Regions from separate parts of the Exiguobacterium sp. s189 genome, predicted to be linked through region 1. Evidence: predicted binding sites of a transcription regulator. Region 1 holds the regulator's gene; each other region holds the start of a gene.
The links. The regulator Rex, encoded in region 1, represses fermentation and respiration genes when NADH is low (regulators of the CRP and FNR family bind a similar motif). The targets are predictions, from matches to a motif close to TTGTGAAATATTTCACAA.
Positions count from the first base shown of each region.

Region 2: the regulator Rex is predicted to act here: its motif matches at 1,821-1,838, upstream of KNO99_RS09850 (L-lactate dehydrogenase).
Region 3: the regulator Rex is predicted to act here: its motif matches at 1,189-1,206, upstream of adhE (bifunctional acetaldehyde-CoA/alcohol dehydrogenase).
Region 4: the regulator Rex is predicted to act here: its motif matches at 2,819-2,836, upstream of KNO99_RS03330 (formate/nitrite transporter family protein).

Region 1 is NZ_JACSKM010000009.1:101,995-107,022, reverse strand. Features, by position in the region: gene KNO99_RS11895 (type 1 glutamine amidotransferase domain-containing protein) at 1-445, opposite strand, end outside; gene KNO99_RS11890 (hypothetical protein) at 601-1,008, opposite strand; gene KNO99_RS11885 (ABC-F family ATP-binding cassette domain-containing protein) at 1,005-2,906, opposite strand; gene KNO99_RS11880 (redox-sensing transcriptional repressor Rex) at 3,057-3,713, shown strand; gene tatA (twin-arginine translocase TatA/TatE family subunit) at 3,713-3,931, shown strand; gene tatC (twin-arginine translocase subunit TatC) at 3,935-4,723, shown strand; gene KNO99_RS11865 (hypothetical protein) at 4,851-5,028, shown strand, end outside.
Region 2 is NZ_JACSKM010000007.1:26,008-31,035, forward strand. Features, by position in the region: gene KNO99_RS09830 (1,4-alpha-glucan branching protein domain-containing protein) at 1-180, shown strand, start outside; gene rpmG (50S ribosomal protein L33) at 265-429, shown strand; gene KNO99_RS09840 (5-formyltetrahydrofolate cyclo-ligase) at 484-1,038, shown strand; gene KNO99_RS09845 (DUF92 domain-containing protein) at 1,017-1,787, shown strand; gene KNO99_RS09850 (L-lactate dehydrogenase) at 1,957-2,913, shown strand; gene KNO99_RS09855 (rhomboid family intramembrane serine protease) at 3,036-4,085, shown strand; gene KNO99_RS09860 (M42 family metallopeptidase) at 4,098-5,028, shown strand, end outside.
Region 3 is NZ_JACSKM010000002.1:60,561-65,588, reverse strand. Features, by position in the region: gene KNO99_RS03130 (YebC/PmpR family DNA-binding transcriptional regulator) at 1-433, opposite strand, end outside; gene KNO99_RS03125 (MarR family winged helix-turn-helix transcriptional regulator) at 514-960, opposite strand; gene adhE (bifunctional acetaldehyde-CoA/alcohol dehydrogenase) at 1,350-3,941, shown strand; gene KNO99_RS03115 (alpha/beta hydrolase) at 4,083-4,997, shown strand.
Region 4 is NZ_JACSKM010000002.1:106,494-111,521, forward strand. Features, by position in the region: gene KNO99_RS03325 (anaerobic ribonucleoside triphosphate reductase) at 1-1,736, opposite strand, end outside; gene KNO99_RS03330 (formate/nitrite transporter family protein) at 1,928-2,758, opposite strand; gene KNO99_RS03335 (50S ribosomal protein L25/general stress protein Ctc) at 2,971-3,621, opposite strand; gene mutL (DNA mismatch repair endonuclease MutL) at 3,787-5,028, opposite strand, start outside.

The DNA of each region.
Region 1 (5,028 bases):
TACCGTTCACGAGTGGTGTGCCGTCAGACAATGTCGCACCGACAAGACCAGCGGGACCGTGGCAGACGGCAGCAACCGTTTTGCCTGCTTCAAATAGTGAACGAATCGCAACATTCAACGCGTCGCTTTGTGGAAGGTCGAACATCGTTCCGTGACCACCTGGCATGAAGATGGCATCGAATTGATCGAAGTTTGTGATCGTCTTCAAATCGATTGTATCTTCGAGAAGGGGAGACGTCGCTTGAATGTCAGCCGGTACTTCTCCTTCTAAACTGCGTGCGTCGATTGGAGATTGACCACCGTTCGGGCTAGCGACCGTGATGTCATATCCTTGTTGTTTGAACTCGACGTATGCCTCACCAAACTCGGACAACCAAAGTCCAGTCGTGTGACCGTCCTTCATTTCTTTTGCGTTCGTCACGACCATTAATACATGTTTACTCATCTGTCATTCCTCCTAAGAAATCATCCGTTGTTTCGGTACGTGACTAGAATAACGCGCACTCTAACGAAAAACAAATTAAGAAAAATCACCTTATCTATAAATAAATTTATACATAAATGAAAAAACCGTCCCCTTCAAAAAAGAGGACGGACTGTTTACGCTTTCGGTTGTCGATAATTCTCCCGATGCCACGTATTGATACGGCTCACGATGAAGACGAGAAGGGCGAGGATCCACATGAAGAGCGTCTCTTCATAGAAGTGGGCCCACACGGATCCCGGCGCATAGAACGTATGAACGGTCACATCAACCGGCCAGACGACGATACGGATGAAGAGTGTGCTCATGAGCAGACCACTGAAAAGGCTGAGTAGAATCCCTGGCCACGTCTGAATGATGAAGCCGATCACGACCGGTAAAAAGTAAAAGAGAATAGACGGGACGATCGTTGGCTCCCCGCGGATGAGTTCAGATACGAACTCAGTCCCGGTTGGTACGATATAGGCCAGTCCCGTGAGAAACGCTTGAATGAACTCGATTCGCATGGCACGTGTACGCATCATGTATGGAGTTCCTCCCATTCCGCATAAAGTGCGGTGATGGATTCTTTCGCTGCGTCCGATTCGGTCGACAACTCCTGGGCACGGGCGAAGTCGTTGAAGACGTCCGGCTCACAAAGCAACTGTTCAATCTCGTCGAGGCGATTTTCATGTTGCTCGATTGCCAGCTCAATCTCTTCGATGCGCTGTTTGATGCGGCGCTCTTCTCGTTGTTGTTCTTTATCGGCACGCTGTTTTTTCACGACGACCTGCTTCGTCTCTTCACGGGCGAGTCGCGCGAGTTCTTCGAGTTCTTCTTTCTTCTCGACGTAGTACGAATAGTCACCGAGATACTCGTCGATGCCGTTCGGCGTGATTTCTAACACACGCGTCGCGAGACGATCGATGAAGTAGCGGTCGTGCGAGACGAAGAGAATCGTACCTGGATAGTCGAGAAGGGCGTTCTCTAAAATCATTTTCGAGTCGAGGTCCAAGTGGTTCGTCGGCTCGTCCAGGATGAGGAGGTTCGGTTGCTCGAGCTTCAGCTTGGCCAACGTGAGACGTGCGCGTTCGCCGCCTGATAATTCATGGACACGCTTCATGACATCATCGCCGCTGAAGAGGAACTGTCCGAGAAGACTCCGCACTTCTTGCTCGCGCATGAGCGGCCAGTCGTTCCAAATCTCGTCGATGACACGGTTCGCGTCCGACAAGTTCTGCTGCTCCTGATCGTAGTAGCCGATCTCGACGCCGGTCCCGTAGCGGATATCACCGGTAAGGGCGGCTTGTTGTTTCGTCAACACTTTGAGAAGTGTCGACTTCCCGACCCCGTTCGGACCGACGAGAGCGACGGATTCCCCGCGCTGTAGCTGGAAACGGAGATTTTGGGCAATCGGTTCTTCATACCCGATGGCGAGGTCACTCGCGCTCAACACATCGTTTCCGCTCTGTCGTTTGATGGAGAACGAGAGGACCGCACTGCGTTCGTCACCGTCCGGAGCATCGAGACGATCGACTTTCTCCAGACGCTTCCGTACGCTTTGCGCCCGTTTCGTCGTCGTCGCCCGGGCGATGTTTCGCTGAATGAAGTCCTGCATCTTGGCAATCTCTTCTTGTTGCGACTCAAACTGCTTCTTCTCTTGTTCGTAGAGAGCGGCCTTTTGTTCGAGATACTTCGTGTAGTTCCCGACGAAGCGGCGGCTCCGATGACGTGACAGCTCATAGACAACCGAGACGACGCGGTCGAGGAAGTAGCGGTCGTGGGAGACGATGAGGACGGCACCTTTATAGCCGCTCAAGTACTTCTCTAGCCAGGCGAGCGTCTCGATGTCCAAATGGTTCGTCGGCTCGTCCAAGATGAGCAGGTCGGGACTTTGAAGGAGCATCTTCGCCAAGGCGAGACGCGTCCGTTGTCCCCCGGAGAGCGTGTCGATCCGACGTTCGAAGTCGTCCGGATAGAAGCGCATTCCGTGAAGGACCGAGCGGATCGTCGCTTCATACTGGTAACCGCCGCGCTCTTTGAATGTGTGCTGTTCTTCATCGTAAGAGGAGAGGAGGCGTTCGTACGCAGCGGCGTCGTTTAGAATCCGTTCGGATCCCATGTCGGCCTCCATGCGACGGAGCGTCTTCTCTTGCTCGATCAAGTCCGTGAAGACGGTGAGCATCTCGTTCCAGATCGTCTCGTCGGATTCGAGCCCTGAGTCTTGGGCGAGATAGCCGATGGTGACGTCTTTTGGCTTCATGATGTCCCCGGAGTCATAGTTGTATTCACCGGCGATGACTTTCAAAAGCGTTGACTTCCCAGCCCCGTTTCGGCCGACGAGGGCGACGCGTTCGCCTTCTTGGATTTCGAGTTTGACGTTTTCTAAAATCGGCTCGACGCCGAAGGATTTGGATAAGTTATTGACTTGCAGTAGGATCAAGTGAAAAAACCCCTTTCTCTCTATTTAGTATACTGTATTTTTCAGCGATTTTAGGTATATTCGTTGAGTGGTCATGTGAATTCGTTTACAATCAAGGTGTATGAAATTCAGATTCGTTTGTAACGTGTCGTAAAAAGGAGGCTCTTTCCGTTGAGTCAAAACGAACCAAAGATTCCACAAGCGACAGCCAAACGGTTGCCACTATACTATCGATTTATTCAAAGCCTGCACGCGTCAGGTAAACAGCGTGTCTCTTCAGCAGAACTGAGTGAGGCGGTCAAGGTCGATTCGGCTACGATTCGCCGTGATTTCTCGTACTTCGGTGCGCTTGGTAAAAAGGGATATGGCTATAACGTGCAGTATCTGTTAGACTTTTTCCGAAAGACACTGAATCAGGACGAGATTACGAATGTCGCCTTGGTCGGGGTCGGTCACCTTGGGACGGCATTCGTCAACTATAACTTCCTTAAAAACAATAACACACATATCGTCGTCGGGTTCGACGCAGACGAGACAAAAGTCGGCACGACGATGTCAGGCGTCCCAATTCATCACGTCGATGAGATGGAAAAAATTATGAAGCAAAACAAGATTGACGTCGCCATTTTGACGGTACCTTCTGCCTATGCACAGTCCGTCGCAGACGACTTGGTCCGTTTCGGTATCAAGGGCATCTTGAACTTCACACCGGCACGACTTACCGTACCGGACACGGTTCGCGTCCATCACATCGATTTGTCGATTGAGCTGCAGTCACTCATTTACTTTATGCAACACTATCCAACCGCTGAGGGGGTCCATCAATAATGGAATTACTAGCATCATCACTCGTCGTCGGGATTCCGGGTGGGGCGAGTCTATTCATCATCGCCATCATCGCGCTCATCATCTTCGGACCGAAGAAATTACCGGAGTTTGGTCGCGCGGCCGGACAAACGCTTCGTGAGTTCAAAAATGCAACGAACGGCATGATGAACGAGCACGACGAGAACGACAAGAAAGCTATCGAAAAGAAAGAGCAGTAAGCCATGAATCATCAACCTGATCAAGAGCGGGAACTCACCGATCACTTGACAGAGCTGCGGAGACGACTGATGCTATCTGCATTTGTCGTCTTTGCCTTCTTTTTGATGGCTTTGCCGAGTGTCAAATATGTACTCGCGTACTTGCAAGAAGATCTCGTCGAACGCGGGCTCGAACTGAACGCCTTTGGGGTCGCGGACCCGCTCATGATTTACTTGAACTTGGCGCTCATCATCGGCCTGATTGCGGCGAGCCCATTCTTACTGTATCAAGTGTGGGCGTTTGTCGCACCCGGTCTGCATCCGAATGAACGGAAAGGTACCCTTGCCTATATCCCGATCATCTTCGGATTGTTCTTGATCGGCCTTGCGTTCGCCTACTACTGGTTATTCCCGCTCGTCCTCGATATCTCGACGGACCTCGGGCAAGACCTCGGACTCGAACAAATCATCGGGGCGAACAATTACTTCACGTTCTTGTTGCAACTGACGATCCCGTTCGGTCTATTGTTCCAATTGCCGGTCGTGACGATGTTCTTGACACGGATTGGTGTCGTGACACCATACTTCTTATCGAAGATTCGTAAGTATGCGTACTTCGCGCTATTCGTAGTCGCGGCATTCATCACACCACCGGATTTGACGTCGCACCTTATGGTGTCATTGCCACTCTTCTTCCTATATGAAATCAGTTTATCGATTTCACGCGTCGCCTACAAAGGGGTGTTGCGCCGGGAGAAAGAAGCGATGGTGCAAGAACAGATGGATTTAATGAAACAGATGAATGAGAAATGAGCATCGTTCCGTAAATGGGATGATGCTTTTTTTGTCGTGACGTATTGATAGAATGTGAGTGATTGAGATAAATTTCCATTTCATGTGCTACAATAAAATGAGTCACATATATGAGGGAGGATGCACGATGATTCGGGAGTATAGCGGAGAAGACCTTATAGTATTAGGCACGATGACAACCATCCTACTGCTTTTCTTATTTTTCTCTATCAAATCTCGATTGCGACGTCAATTCATCGTCTCGTCGTTGCTACTCGTAACTGGCTATATCTTGTTTCTTGTCGGAATGACAATCGTACGTGGTT
Region 2 (5,028 bases), on a different contig from region 1:
GATGCAATCCATCGTATTGAAAACAGTGTGTTCTCGTCAGCGGAGTACGTCTATGTCGGCGAAGAGCTCTCGATGAACGACCTGAAACAATGGTATAAAGTAAGCGAGAATGTCAACACATGCCTACCTCTTGAATCTTCTCCTTATGGACAGGAATCAATGAAAAAGAACGTGAAATAACCTTGCTTTTTCATAAGAAACTTGGTAGGATAATTGAGTATGCTTAGACTGTAAAGCAAAAGCACTTGATACAACATCATTAAGATGGGAGTGAAAGAAATGCGCGTTAAAATTACATTAGCTTGCACAGAAACAGGCGATCGCACGTACATCACGAAGAAAAACAAACGTAACAACCCAGAGCGCCTTGAGTTGCGCAAATACAACCCACGTCTCCGTCGTCACACGCTTTACCGCGAAGTGAAGTAATGAGGGACCGGCCGTCACATATGTGGCGGCTTTTTTTGTAAGGAGGAATGCGTTGTGGAAGACAAAGCAGCGTTAAGACGAACGGTTCATCAGTATATTAAACAAATGAATAATCGCCAACAAGTTGACCGAGTCATCCATCAGCGGTTGTTCGCAACAGAGATATGGAAAGAAAGCCAGACGATTGCCGTGACATCGTCACTTCCGCTTGAAATCGATACATCGCCAATCATTCATGAAGCGTTTGAAGCAGGAAAAACGGTGTGCGTCCCGAAAGTAACGGAGCAGGGGTTAACGTTTCATAATATTCATTCAGTAGATGACCTTGAGACGGGCGTCATGAATATTTTGGAGCCGACGACCCCGCCGACGACGAAAAGCATCGACCTCTGTCTTGTGCCGGGAAGGGTATTTGACCGTTCAGGATATCGAATCGGTTGGGGTGGAGGATACTATGACCGATTTTTACGTACATATGAAGGGGAGACGGTTTCATTAGCGTACTCCGTTCAATTGGTCGATCAAGTGCCGACTGAACCACATGATCTACCTGTTCAGTGGATTGTGACAGAAAAGGAGATGATTCAATGTTCGCCATATTTGTTGTAACTTGTATCGTCGCCTTTCTCGGGTATCGGTTGCACTCCTTGACGCTCTCGGGAGCCGTCTTGACTGTAGTGACGGGGGTGTTGATTGGGTTATCGTTTGGTTGGTTCGGCCTCTATTTACTCGGTGTATTCTTCTCGACGTCTTCTCTTGCATCGAAATATCGATCTCGTGATAAACAAAATGTAGATGACATTGTCGAAAAAACGGGAGCGCGCGACGCCATTCAAGTGTTAGCAAACGGTGGGGTAGGGATTCTTTGTGCCCTCGGTTACTTACTGACAGATGACCTCGTCTATCTTTATATGTACATCGTGTCTATTGCGGCAGCGACGAGTGACACGTGGGGATCTGAATTCGGTGTCCTCGCAAAACGTAAACCGCGTTTCATGTTCACGTTTAGAGAAGTTGAGCCGGGAACGAGCGGTGCCGTTTCAACATTTGGGACGGTCATGTCGATTGTAGGGGCGTTCGTGATCGTCTGTTCTTCTCTCCTGTTTGTCGAATTGAACATGGCATTACTGTTGGCGCTTTGGGGAATCGGACTGAGTGGGAGTGTCATCGATACATTGCTTGGGGCGACGGTTCAACGGAAGTTTCGTTGTACGGTTTGTGGAAAGCTGACGGAAAAGAAAGTTCATCATCAAGTTCCTACAACATATGTGTCAGGGTGGCGTGTACTAGGGAATGATGCAGTCAATTTTTTATCCGTTCTCGGAGCGGCGTCTATTTGTTTTTTGGTGTTCGGATGAGGGTAGTACAGAAAATGAAGATGTTTCAATCTAATGTGAAAGTTGTCACAATATCGCCAAAGTGAAAACGGTTTCCACTGTAGTTAGGGTTTGTGAATGATGTTACAATCTTGTTGTAACAGAGATATCAAAAACATGAAACAGATTGATCGAAGGGTGGAGAATCAATATGGAAACATTAAATCATGCTAAAGTAACGCGCGTCGCACTCGTAGGGGCAGGGGCAGTTGGAGCGAGTTTCGCGTACCAGTTAACGACAGCAAGCCTTTGTGAAGAACTCGTCATCATTGACATCAACAAGGCAAAAGCAGAAGGGGAAGCGATGGACTTGAACCACGGCGTCTCGTTCGCGTCTTCACCGATGCGTGTGTGGGCAGGAGACTACGCAGACTGTGGTGTAGCAGACATCGTCGTCATTACTGCAGGTGCACCGCAACGTCCAGGGGAGACTCGTCTTGACCTTGTTGAAAAAAATGCGAAGATCATGAAGTCGATGATTTCAGATATTATGGATTCTGGTTTTGATGGCATTATCATTATCGCCTCAAACCCTGTCGACATTATGACGCATTTGGCATGGAAGTATTCAGGACTCCCTAAACATCGCGTCTTCGGCTCAGGTACTGTTCTCGACACGTCGCGTTTACGTTACATGCTTGGCGACTATTTCAATGTCGACCCACGTAACTGTCATGCCTATATCATGGGTGAGCACGGTGACACCGAGTTTGCTGCTTGGAGTAATGCTCGTATCTATGGAAAGTCTGTTGAGCAGTTGCTTGAAGAGCATGATGAATATAACTGGCAAGACCTTGAAGACATATATGTGAACGTACGTGATGCGGCTTATCACATCATCGAACGTAAAGGTGCGACATACTATGCTATTGGACTCGGATTACTCCGTTTGGTCAAAGCGGTTCTTCGTAATGAGAACACGTTGCTGACAGTCGGTGCTCATCTTGATGGGGAATACGGTTTACACGATATTCATATCGGGGTACCGGCCATCATCAACCGTCAGGGCGTGCGTGAGGTCGTTGAGATTGAGTTGTCGGAAGAAGAACATCAAAAAATGCAACATTCTGCGAACGTCCTTATGAAAACGATGGAACCTGTCTTGTAATTGCGATATATGAGTGACCCGTAGCCGTAAAGGTTGCGGGTTTTTTGTACGTTTGAGGCAAGCCACGACTTTGTCGTGAGGTACAACGTGATTTACAATAGAATGAGAGAGGAGGGATTTTGTTGGCGACTTGCTTCTGGGAAGACATTTATCAAGCGGTCGAGAACGGTGGACGCATTGAAGGGATATTAGAACCGTCCCGTGCAGTCATCTTGTTTGATACAAAAGCAGGTGATCGCTATGACCTTTACGTTCAAACTGAAAAAGCATGGGCGAATCATGTCGGTACTGATATTAACGCAATCTTGAGCGCCTTTCGTCTGTCTCGTATTGGACGAAAGCGTTTGACGATTCACATATATGGTGACCGTCTCGTTGATGAAGAGCGGGTCGACTCCATGACGTTCCCGATTCCAGCGAGAGTGACATTATCTCGCTCGATTTGTACACCTACGATGGAGGACGACCGTTTTCGACTGCTCGCGGTTGCAATGGATCGAAAGAAGAAAGCGGAGTTAAAGAAACGATTCTCCTTTGGTAAACCGCAAGTAGTTTACGGCTTGATGTTCATCACGTTTTTAGTCATGTGGCTAGCTGAATCGGTCGGTTCGACATTCGACCCGAACACGTTGATCGCATTCGGTGCGAAAGTGAACCCGCTCATCGAAGAAGGGGAATGGTGGCGGTTAATTACGCCAATGTTTCTGCATATCGGATGGTTCCATTTTGCCATCAACATGTTTGCGCTCTGGTCACTTGGTCCGCTCGTTGAACGAATGTACGGCTCTCTCCGCTTTCTCATCATCTACGTGGTCGGTGGGATTTTAGCGACGACAGCATCGTACGCGTTCAGTGAATCCATTTCAGCGGGGGCATCAGGAGCCTTATTTGGTCTGGTCGGTGCCTTACTCTATTTTGGACTGCGGGATCGTTCGCTCTTTATGAAGACACTCGGACCTCCGCTCTTTATTATGTTAGGATTAAATGTAGGACTCGCGTTCGTATTGGGTGCGAACTTGGATCATTTTGCACACGCGGGTGGTTTACTAGGTGGATTCGTCGTCTCTGGTGTCGTCGGATTGCCTGATGAGAAAAATCGAACACAACGCATCTTATTTTCTGTGCTCACGGCCACGTTATTTGGTCTACTATACGGGTATGGATCTTGGTAAGGGGAGAATATGATGATTGATACACTGAAAACATTAGTTGAAATCCCGAGTCCGTCTGGCATGACGGAGGAGGCGATCGGATTTGCAGAAAATGAACTTCAAGCACTCGGTGTGAAGACGTCTCGTTTACATAAAGGGGCGTTGCTCGCAACGTTCCCAGGACGTTCGGACGAAGCGCGTCTTTTGACGGCGCACGTCGATACCCTTGGGGCGATGGTCAAGGACATCTTGCCGAGCGGACGCTTACGACTCACGCAAGTAGGTGGATACGCTTGGACGGCGATCGAAGGAGAAAACTGTCTCATTCATCGCGAGGAGGGCGAGGCGATCGAAGGAACCATCCTCATCCATCAGTCGAGTGTCCATGTGTATAAAGACACGAATTCGGCAGAGCGCTCTGCATCAAACATTGAAGTTCGATTGGATGAGAAAGTCCATTCTCGTGAAGATGTGACGGCACTTGGAATTGAAATCGGTGACTTTGTCTCATTTGATCCACGATTCAAGGTGACGTCTTCCGGATACATCAAATCTCGTCATTTGGACGACAAGGCTTCTGTAGCCATCTTGTTAGACTTAGCTAAAGATTTGGTGAGCTACGAGTTGCCGCATACGGTCCACTTCCTAATCTCGAATTATGAAGAAGTCGGATTCGGTGGAAATGCCGGCATTCCTAAAAATGTTGTAGAGTACATCGCCGTCGATATGGGGGCGCTCGGAGATGGGCAACATTCAGATGAATATACGGTTTCGATTTGTGCCAAAGATTCATCTGGACCATATGATATCAGCTTGCGCCGTAAGTTTACTTCGTTATGTAAGGCACATGAAATCGCTTATAAAGTGGATATCTATCCTTATTATGGCTCGGATGCGTCGGCTGCGATCCGTGCAGGTTACGATGTGAAGCATGCCTTGATCGGTCCTGGAATTGAGTCAAGTC
Region 3 (5,028 bases), on a different contig from region 1:
CTGCCGACATTTGATTGACACCGATGACGGCTGTCGCATCAAACATGTAGGCGACCGAACCGCTGACACCCATGTTTCCTCCGTTTTTACCGAAAGCGGCACGTACTTCAGATGCTGTACGGTTCACGTTATTCGTCAACGTATCGACGATGACCATCGAACCATTCGGTCCGAATCCTTCATAGCGAAGCTCATCGAAGTTTTCTTCGTCGCCACCTTTTGCTTTATCGATGGCGCGATCGATAATCGCACGGGGCACGTTATACGTTTTCGCACGCTCCACAACGAATTTTAATGATTGGTTCAACTCAGGATCAGGTTCCCCTTGGCGGGCGGCCACATAGATCTCGCGACCGAACTTCGCATAGACGCGACTCGTGTTCGCGTCTTTTGACGCCTTCTTCTCTTTAATGTTGTTCCATTTACGACCCATTACATGTCATCTCTCTTTCCATTTGTACGTAGATTCATTACAGATTATATAAGAAGTTGCGTGAATTGACGAGAAAAGTTTTACTCGTCGCCCTTATCCATCTTCTCAACAATCTCGGTGAGCGTCTTCAAACTGTCAATGAGGCTGTCGGTTTCATCCTCGTTTAAAAAGGCGAGACGCTCCTCAAAAAGCCTCCGGAACGAGTCTCTCCGTTCGAGTAAAATACGCTCACCTTTCTCTGTCAACTGGTTCCAAATGACACGGCGGTCCCGTTCATCCGGTACGCGTGTAATATATCCTTCATTTAACAGTTTCGTGATGAGCGGGGTAACATTGGGCGGCGCGATGGAGAGTGTTTCACTAATTCGTCCATTTGTGACAGCCCCCTCGTCCTCAATCAACATCAACAGATGGAAATGAGAGAAGTTCAAGTTCGGAATTTGTGGGAAATCAGATCGACGTAGCAGTTTACGACGAATTAAAGGGATCAGTTTGACGAACTGGTCCGCAGCATCTTGTTTCGGCATAGTAGATTCACTTCCTAGTTAGGTTCTATTTTCATTATACACGAGTTAGGTGCAGTTGAACCTAAAAACGGGTTGATGTGATGATTCATACATCATAGTAGAAGTAGATTCGACACAATTGATGTAAGCGTTTACATAAACGGAATTACTTGTTTTCATGAAAACGTATTCGATTTTACTGAGGACACAGTTAAAAATCAAGGGCTATCAACAAATGACAAAAAAATATTGTGAAAGAGTTCACATTGTTGTCACCCGCAAACTCCGAAAAACATTGTATTCTATGAATGTGAAGGAAAGCACAATCTCTTGAAAGCAGTCATCACATTGTGTCTTCCATCAAGTCAATATGTTCATTAAAAGCTCTCAATTATGAGGAGGAACCTAACATGGCAGTCAAAGAGAAAGCAAAAGTGGAAACTACGGCAGAACAAATGGTAGATACGCTCGTAGCGGGTGCACATGCCGCACTCGATACGTTGATGACGTTCGACCAAGAGAAAATCGATGAAATCGTACAAGCGATGGCGCTCGCTGGTCTTGAGCAACACGTCGCACTTGCGAAATTAGCACATACAGAAACTGGCCGCGGTGTCTTTGAAGACAAGATGATCAAAAACATCTTCGCGACAGAATATATTTACAACTCACTCCGTGGAGAAAAAACAGTTGGCGTTCTTGAAGACGACGTTCAAAACGGAATCACATACATCGCAGAACCAGTCGGTGTCGTCGCTGGGGTCACACCGGTCACGAACCCAACATCGACAACGATGTTCAAAGCAATCATCGCCATCAAGACACGTAACCCAATCATCTTCGCGTTCCATCCATCCGCTCAACAGTGTTCAAGTGAAGCGGCACGTGTTCTTCGTGACGCAGCGGTAGCGGCAGGTGCTCCTGAAAACTTGATTCAATGGGTTGAAGTCCCGTCGCTCGACGCAACAAAAGCACTCATGAACCACCCAGGTGTGGCGATGGTTCTTGCGACAGGTGGGGCGGCAATGGTCAAATCAGCTTATTCGACTGGTAAACCAGCACTCGGTGTCGGACCTGGTAACGTACCGGCTTATATCGATAAGACTGCGAAAGTGAAACGTGCCATCTCGGACGTCATCCTTTCAAAAACGTTCGACAACGGTATGATTTGTGCGTCTGAACAAGCAATCATCGTCGACCAAGAAGTTTACGAAGAAGTGAAAGCAGAAATGACGGCACTCGGTTGCTACTTCTGCTCACCTGAAGAAAAAGCGAAACTCGAAACACTTGTCATTCGCACGGACACATGTGCGGTCAACCCAGAAATCGTCGGGAAGCCAGCAGCGTGGATCGCTGAAAAAGCAGGTCTCAAAGTACCGGCTGATACAAAAATCTTGATTGCTGAACTTGAAACGGTCGGCGCAACTGAACTTCTTTCTCATGAAAAGTTGAGCCCGGTTCTCGGTGCTTATAAAGTACAGTCACGTGAAGAAGGATTCGCGATCGCTGAAAAAATGCTCGAAATCGGTGGTCTCGGTCACACAGCGGTCATCCACTCAACAGATGACGATGCCATCCTTGACTTCGGTCTTCGCATGAAAGCTTGCCGTATCATCGTCAACTCACCTTCAGCACACGGTGGAATCGGTGACCTTTATAACGAAATGACACCATCCCTCACGCTCGGCTGTGGGTCATACGGTAAAAACTCCGTCTCAGAAAACGTGACGGCGAAACATCTACTCAACGTGAAAAAGGTGGCGAGACGTCGCGTGAATATGCAATGGTTCAAAGTACCTGAAAAAATCTACTTCGAGAAAAACTCGGTGCAATACCTTCAATCACTCACAACGAAAAAACGGGCGATGATCGTCACGGATGAAATGATGGTCAAACTCGGATTTGCTGACAAAGTCATTAAAAACTTGCCTGCAGGTGTTGAGTACCGCATCTTTGACCAAGTCGAACCAGACCCATCTGTCGAAACGGTCATGAACGGTGCCGAAGCGATGCGTCACTTCCAACCAGACATGATTATCGCACTCGGTGGTGGATCACCGATGGATGCTGCGAAAGGAATGTGGCTCTTCTACGAACGTCCAGAAGAGAAGTTCTCAAACCTTCGTCAGAAATTCATGGATATTCGCAAACGGACGTACAAGTTCCCGACGCTCGGTAACAAATCAATGTTTATCGCAATCCCGACAACTTCTGGTACAGGTTCTGAAGTGACACCGTTCACCGTCATCACAGACAAAAAACGTAACGTGAAATATCCGATTGCCGACTATGCGATCACACCAGACGTTGCAATCGTCGACCCTGAGTTCGTCATGACCGTGCCAGCATCGATTACGGCTGACACAGGAATGGACGTCATGACGCACGCGATCGAAGCATACGTTTCAGTCATGGCGAATGATTACACGGACGGCCTTTGCCTCCGCGCCATCAAGATGATTTTCGACTACCTACCAAAAGCGTATGAAAACGGTAGCGATGCGGAAGCACGTCAGAAAGTGCACAACGCATCAACGATGGCTGGTATGGCGTTCGCGAACGCGTTCCTTGGAATCAACCACTCGATCGCTCACAAAATCGGTGGGGAGTTCCACGTACCACACGGTCGTACGAACGCAATCCTTATGCCACACGTCATCCGTTACAACGCGACACGCCCATCAAAACTTGCGGCGTTCCCGAAATATGAGTCATTCATCGCTGACGAGCGTTACGCAGAAATCGCACGTTACCTCGGCCTCCCGGCAAGTACGACAGCAGAAGGTGTGGAGTCACTCGTCCAAGCGATCATCGAGCTCGGTCAACGTTTGAACATCAAACTCTCGTTCAAAGCACAAGGCATCAAGAAAGCAGAACTCGATGCGAAAATTGACAAAATGGCAGTCGACGCATTCGAAGACCAATGTACGACGGCAAACCCGAAAATGCCGCTCGTTGAAGAGTTGAAAGAAATCATGTACGCAGCATACGAAGGCGTATAAGAAATCAAATCAATCTAGGTGCCCGTTCGAGAGAGCGGGCACTTTTTTTGAGTAGATAAAAGGTTAGTTAAGAAACGGCACAGGCGACGACATATTTTTTTGGTCGTTCGTTTCGGGTATGATAGAAGTGGAGGCGATACGATGAAACAAGAGATGACGATTACGACAGCATATGGAACGATTGCAGGGACTTTTCTTTCGCATGAGGAGCCTCGGGCGACCATTGTCATGTTGAGCGGAAGCGGACCAAGTGACCGTGACGGGAATATGGGTGGCGTCGGCTTTAATACGTACGGAAAATTAGCTGAGGCGCTATACGATCATGGCTATAACGTCTTTCGGTATGACAAACAAGGAATCGGGAAGTCGGATGGTGACTTCAATAAGGTCGGGTTACATGATTTGATTAACGATGCGATTCTAGTCGTGCGGACGATTCGACAACTCGCAGATGTGAATCATCTCTATATACTCGGTCATAGTGAAGGGGCAGTCCTTGCGCCAGCTGTACAATTGGAGACGAAATCCGATGGACTCATTTTATTGTCAGGGTTCCATGAGTCATCGAAACAGATGTTTTTATATCAGGCAGACGCCTTAGCAAAGGACGTCGAACGTGTCAAAGGATTAAAAGGCATGTTTTACCGGGTGACAGGGGTGGCGAAAAAGGTAAGACAGCGGCAGGATGACTTGCTCGAGCGGTCTTTACGCACGAACGTCTCCGCTTTTAAATACAGAGGACAAGTCGTGAACGCAAAATGGATTCGCGAACATGCCTCGTATGACGTACGGGAGCGATTAGAACATGTCACCGTTCCGGTCCTTGCGATTACAGGGGGACGTGACGTACAAGTCCCACCGGAGCACGTCCATATGATTCGGACAAAAGGGGAGGTTACGTCCTCTATCATCGATGACATGAATCACCTACTCGTGAAGCGAGATTCACCGCATTCTCTTCTGACGCTTCATAAAGAATACCGCGAGGCGATTGATGATCCAATTCATCCAAAACTCGTGCAAGAAGTGGTGGAATGGTTAAGAAAACAGTCATAAACATAAAAAACGGTCATTTTATGACCGTTTT
Region 4 (5,028 bases), on a different contig from region 1:
TCGATTTTCTCATCTTCTCCACAAGTCGGACAAGCCGCGTCAATCAAGCCTTCAAGCCCGCAATTCCCGCAGCGGTCGACGGGATGATTGATGGAACCGTAGCCGATATCATGCTGGCGCATCAAGCGAACAATCGATTCTACCGCTTCCGCGTTATGGGCAAGGGAGCCATCGACCTCGACATAGGAGATGTGTCCCGCGTCACACAACGTGTGATATGGTGCTTCGATCCGGATTTTTTCACGGATGGACACGGTTTGATATACCGGTACGTGGAAAGAATTTGTGTAAAACGCACGATTCGTCACCCCGTCAATCATGCCGAACTCTTCCTGGTCTCGCGTCACAAATTTACCTGACAGTCCTTCTGCCGGTGTCGCAAGCAACGAAAAATTCAAGTCGTACGTTTCGGCTGCCGCACGCATGCGATTGGCCAAGTGCGTGACGATATCGAGACCGAGTCGTTCCGCCTCACGCGACTCGGCATGTGTTCTGCCCGTCAACACCTTCAACGTTTCAGCGAGTCCGATGAATCCGAGGGAGAGCGTTCCTTGTTTCAGCACATTTCGGACCTCATCATGTATATGTAACTGCTCACTTCCACGCCAGACCCCTTGTGTGTAAAGGAAACGAAATTCTTCAGCGCGACGCGTACATTGATACTCGAAGCGCTCGACCAACTGTTCGATGCCGACATCGATATATCGGTTAAGAATACCGTAAAAGTCAGAGAGTGACTCCGAGATCAGTGCCATCTTCACCAAGTTGAGTGTGGAGAAGGATAAATTGCCACGTCCAACCGACGTCTCCTCTCCGTGTCGGTTTCCCATGACCCGAGTGCGACAACCCATATACGCTACTTCAGATTCATGTGTCCCATCATAGTAAGCGGCATTAAACGGGGCATCGATGAAGGAGAAGTTCGGGAAGAGTCGTTTGCCTGTGACGCGACACGCTTCACGAAAAAGATCAACGTTCGGGTCGTCCTCGTTGAAGTTGATGCCTTCCTTTACTTTAAAGATTTGAATGGGAAAAATCGGGGTCTCCCCATTCCCTAATCCCCGTTCCGTGGCACGAAGTAGCTCCCGAATGAGAATGCGTCCCCACTTTGAAGTATCTGTCCCGTAATTGATCGAGACGAACGGGACTTGACCGCCACCTCGTGAATGCATCGAGTTCGCATTATGAATGAACGCCTCACACGCCTGATATGTCGCCGAAATCGTCTCTTCTTCTGCGAGTTGTTCCAATTGTGTCTTGTTCCATTCCACAGGCAATGATTGGAGTTTGCTCAATTGGCGCTCATAGGTCTTCTCGACGTACGGTGCCAAATCGACGTCAAACATCGGGAACGCTTGACCCCCATGCTGCATATTTTGATTCGCTTGAAGGATGATGGACGCGAGCGCCATGGCGGAGCGAATGTCCTTGGGCGAACGGATTGTTCCATGACCCGTATGGAATCCATCTTTTAATAATTGACCGAGTGGTATTTGACAACATGTCGTCGACCCTGTGATGTAATAGTCGGCGTCGTGCACGTATAAATAGTTATCAGTGACGGCCTGTTTTGAGCGCTCCGACATCAAATATGTCTGCGACATTTCTTTCGACACTTCTGATGAGAGTCGTGCTAGTTTCCCAAGTGGGGACTTTCCGTCCACATTCGCATTTTCTTGTACCAAGTCTTGGTCTGGTAAGACGCAGACATCCTCATACAACTGCAGTAATTTCAAAACCCATCACCTCACTATATATGGATTAAAAACATTCACAAACGTTTTTAAAATCCTATATATAGATTATGACACGTATTTTTCTTGATGGTCACGAGTCGATATTGTGACAGTTTACGTGTGAGCATACGACAAAAAAGAGCCTCGTCTTCGGTAAGACAAGGCCCAACGTTATTTGTGACAAACGTCATTTATTTAGCAGCTTTGACGACTTTTAATTCGACTTCTTCCTCTAATTCTTGTGCCTCACGAAGACCTTTTGAGTTTAGCCATGTATAGATCGCTCCCATGAAGAGGGCGCCGCCGATAATGTTACCGAACGTCGCAGGAATCAAGTTGTGGATTGCACCTGCCATGCTGATTGTTTCAGGGTGTGGAACGACAAGCGTCAAGGCGAACAAGACGAAGTTGGCGATAACATGGTCGAATCCTGAAGCGAAGAAGACGGCAACAAGGAAAATCATCGAGAAAATTTGAGCGAATTCATTTTTCATTTGTTTCGGTAAGAAAATGGCGAGACAGACCATCCAGTTACAGAAGATGGCGCGGAAGAAAATTTCGACCGTCGTGTGATGCATTTTCCCCTCGACGACCGAGAACAGCCAGTTGTTCATCCCGAGTTCTTGGATGACGCCAGTCGGTGCAAGTAGTAACGCAAATAGGATTCCCCCGAGTGCGTTCCCGACGAAACAGAGTAACCAAACGAGCATCGTGTCGCTGAGCGTTGTATAGCCGCGAAGTGTCGACGTCGTGAAATACATCGTATTCCCCGTGAACAACTCCGCGCCCCCATAGATGATCATGACGAGCGCAATCCCGAACGAGAAGCCTCCGATGAGTGTCGTGAACGGAGATTCCGCTAAATACATACCGTTGACGACTTTCAATGTGAAGATTGAAGCAAAGCCGATAAAGATCCCGGCTAACATTGCCCGTAAAAAGTATTCCATTGGACGATAATGAATCATTTGCGAGGAAGCCTGTGCTTTTTTCCGTAATGATTCGAGTGCATGGATTTCCATTGATGCCATGTCACAAACCCTTCTTTCTGAGTAATTAAATAGGAAAGTATCAGTTCAAATATGTGAAATCATTAACAATATAAACTGTATAGTCTCTGTTGGCAATCACCTCTAGAAGGAATTGACAGACTGTTCACATCGTAATCGTTTACATATGGCGGATTTGTGACAAAGAAAAAGTACTTCGATTTCTCGAAGCACTTTTTCTACAATTACTCTTTATCCTCAGTCGATTCTTCTGTTTCTTCAGAAGAATCTTCAGAAGCTTCTTCTTCAGTCGAACCTTCCTCTGATTCAGTTTCTTCCTCTTCCTCAGCAACCGGCTCATTCACAGAGGCGATGTGCATATCTGGTTCAGAGACAATCGTGTACGATTTGTCTTCTGGAAGATCCGCTACCGTCACCGAGTCACCGATTTCGAGGTCTGACACGTCGAGTTCAATGCGTTCAGGGATGTTGGCAGGTGTCGCCGCGACCGTCACTTTATAGAGTGACTGGGCGAGATATCCGCCTTCTTTGACGCCTTTCGCATCGCCGACAAGGACGATATCCGCTTCGACTTCTGTCTCTTCATCCATCTTCACAGCCATGAATTCGACGTGCTGATAGAAGTTTGTGAACGGATTTGTTTCTGAACCGTGCACGAGCGTATTGATTTTGTTTCCATCGAAATGGAGTTCAATCAAGGCGTTGTCACCATGGTCTCGAAGAATTTTACGAAGGTCCATCTCGTCAAACACGATTGGTGTGCTGTCTACTTTGTAACCATAAACAACTCCTAACGCTTTTCCTTCGTTACGCAACTTCGTGCGTAGTGATCGTGGGCGTAATTCTCGTTTTGAAACTTGAAGTTTGTTCGTCATTTTCTTTTCCTCCTACATGGATATACATTTCATGTCGACATCTTGAGGGTGAGGCAGTGAAAAAGCCACCTCTCAACCTCGATGCGTTGAGTGACATATGTATAGTTTTCCCAGGAGGACTCGTAAATAAACGTTACATCGTATTAAAACAAGGTAACAAGACGATTACATGACGCGTTTGAACAACTTCTCAAGCTCATACGTGCTCCATTTCACGAGAATCGGTCGGCCGTGCGGACACGTAAACGGAGACGTCGTACGACTCAAATCATCAATCAATTGTCGCATCATCTCCATATTGAGTGGATGATTCGCTTTGATCGATCGTTTACACGCCATGAGGATCGATGCTTCCTCACGATATTTCGCGATGTCAATTGATCGCTGCTGAATGGCCATCTCCACTAGATCACGAATTGTACCCTCTAAGTCATGTTGCGGATACCATGTTGGAATCTCGCGCACGAGGAACGTGTTTCCCCCAAACGGCTCTAACGTGATGCCGGCATCCGCTAGAAGCGGGAGTACTTCTTCGATGGCGAGCGTCTCTTCTTGCGTGAACTCTAACGTCAGCGGAATCAACAGGAGCTGATACTCTTTTTCCGGACGTCCTAACTGCTCATAAAACAACTCATACTTGATGCGTTCCTGGGCAGCATGTTGGTCCATCACATACATCCCGTCTTCCGCTCCACAGACGATATAACTCGAGTGCAGTTGTCCGATGACATCTAATGCTGGAAGACGTTCGGACTGAAGAACGGGTTCCTCGACCTGTTCTGCCTGGAGCATCTCCGGCTCTGGTTCATGAACGAGCGGCGCCGGGTTCCACTGGGAGGGAGACGTGAGCGACTCTTTTCGTTCCCGAGGAATCGGATAGTTCCACTCGATTGTGTCTACTTGTTTAGGTTGCGGTTCCATCGAAAAGTCGAGTTTCGACTGTTCGGACGGTGTCTCTCGCTTTGGTTTTGGCTCTTGTTTCACAGACGGAATGAGACGTTGTTCCCGGAGCGTCAATTGAACGGTCTCTCGAATGAGCTGACATAATTCTTTTTCTTTCGACAAACGCACTTCACGTTTCGTCGGATGGACGTTCACGTCAATCAACATCGGGTCCATCTTCACTTCGAGCACAGCAATCGGATAGCGACCAATCGGTAAGAGCGTATGATAGCCTTCGAGCACGCTTTGGGTCAGCGCAAAATTCTTGATGCTTCGACCGTTTAAGATGAGGGTCACATATTGTTTGTTCGAACGAGTCACTTCCGGGCGCACGAGATGCGCGCTCAGCGTATAGTCGTTCGTCTTACTCGATGCCGTGACGATTTGCGCGGCGACTTGGCGACCATAGATGGCAAGCATGACTTGTTTCAAATCTCCGTTCCCGTTCGTGCGCAGCAGTTCTTT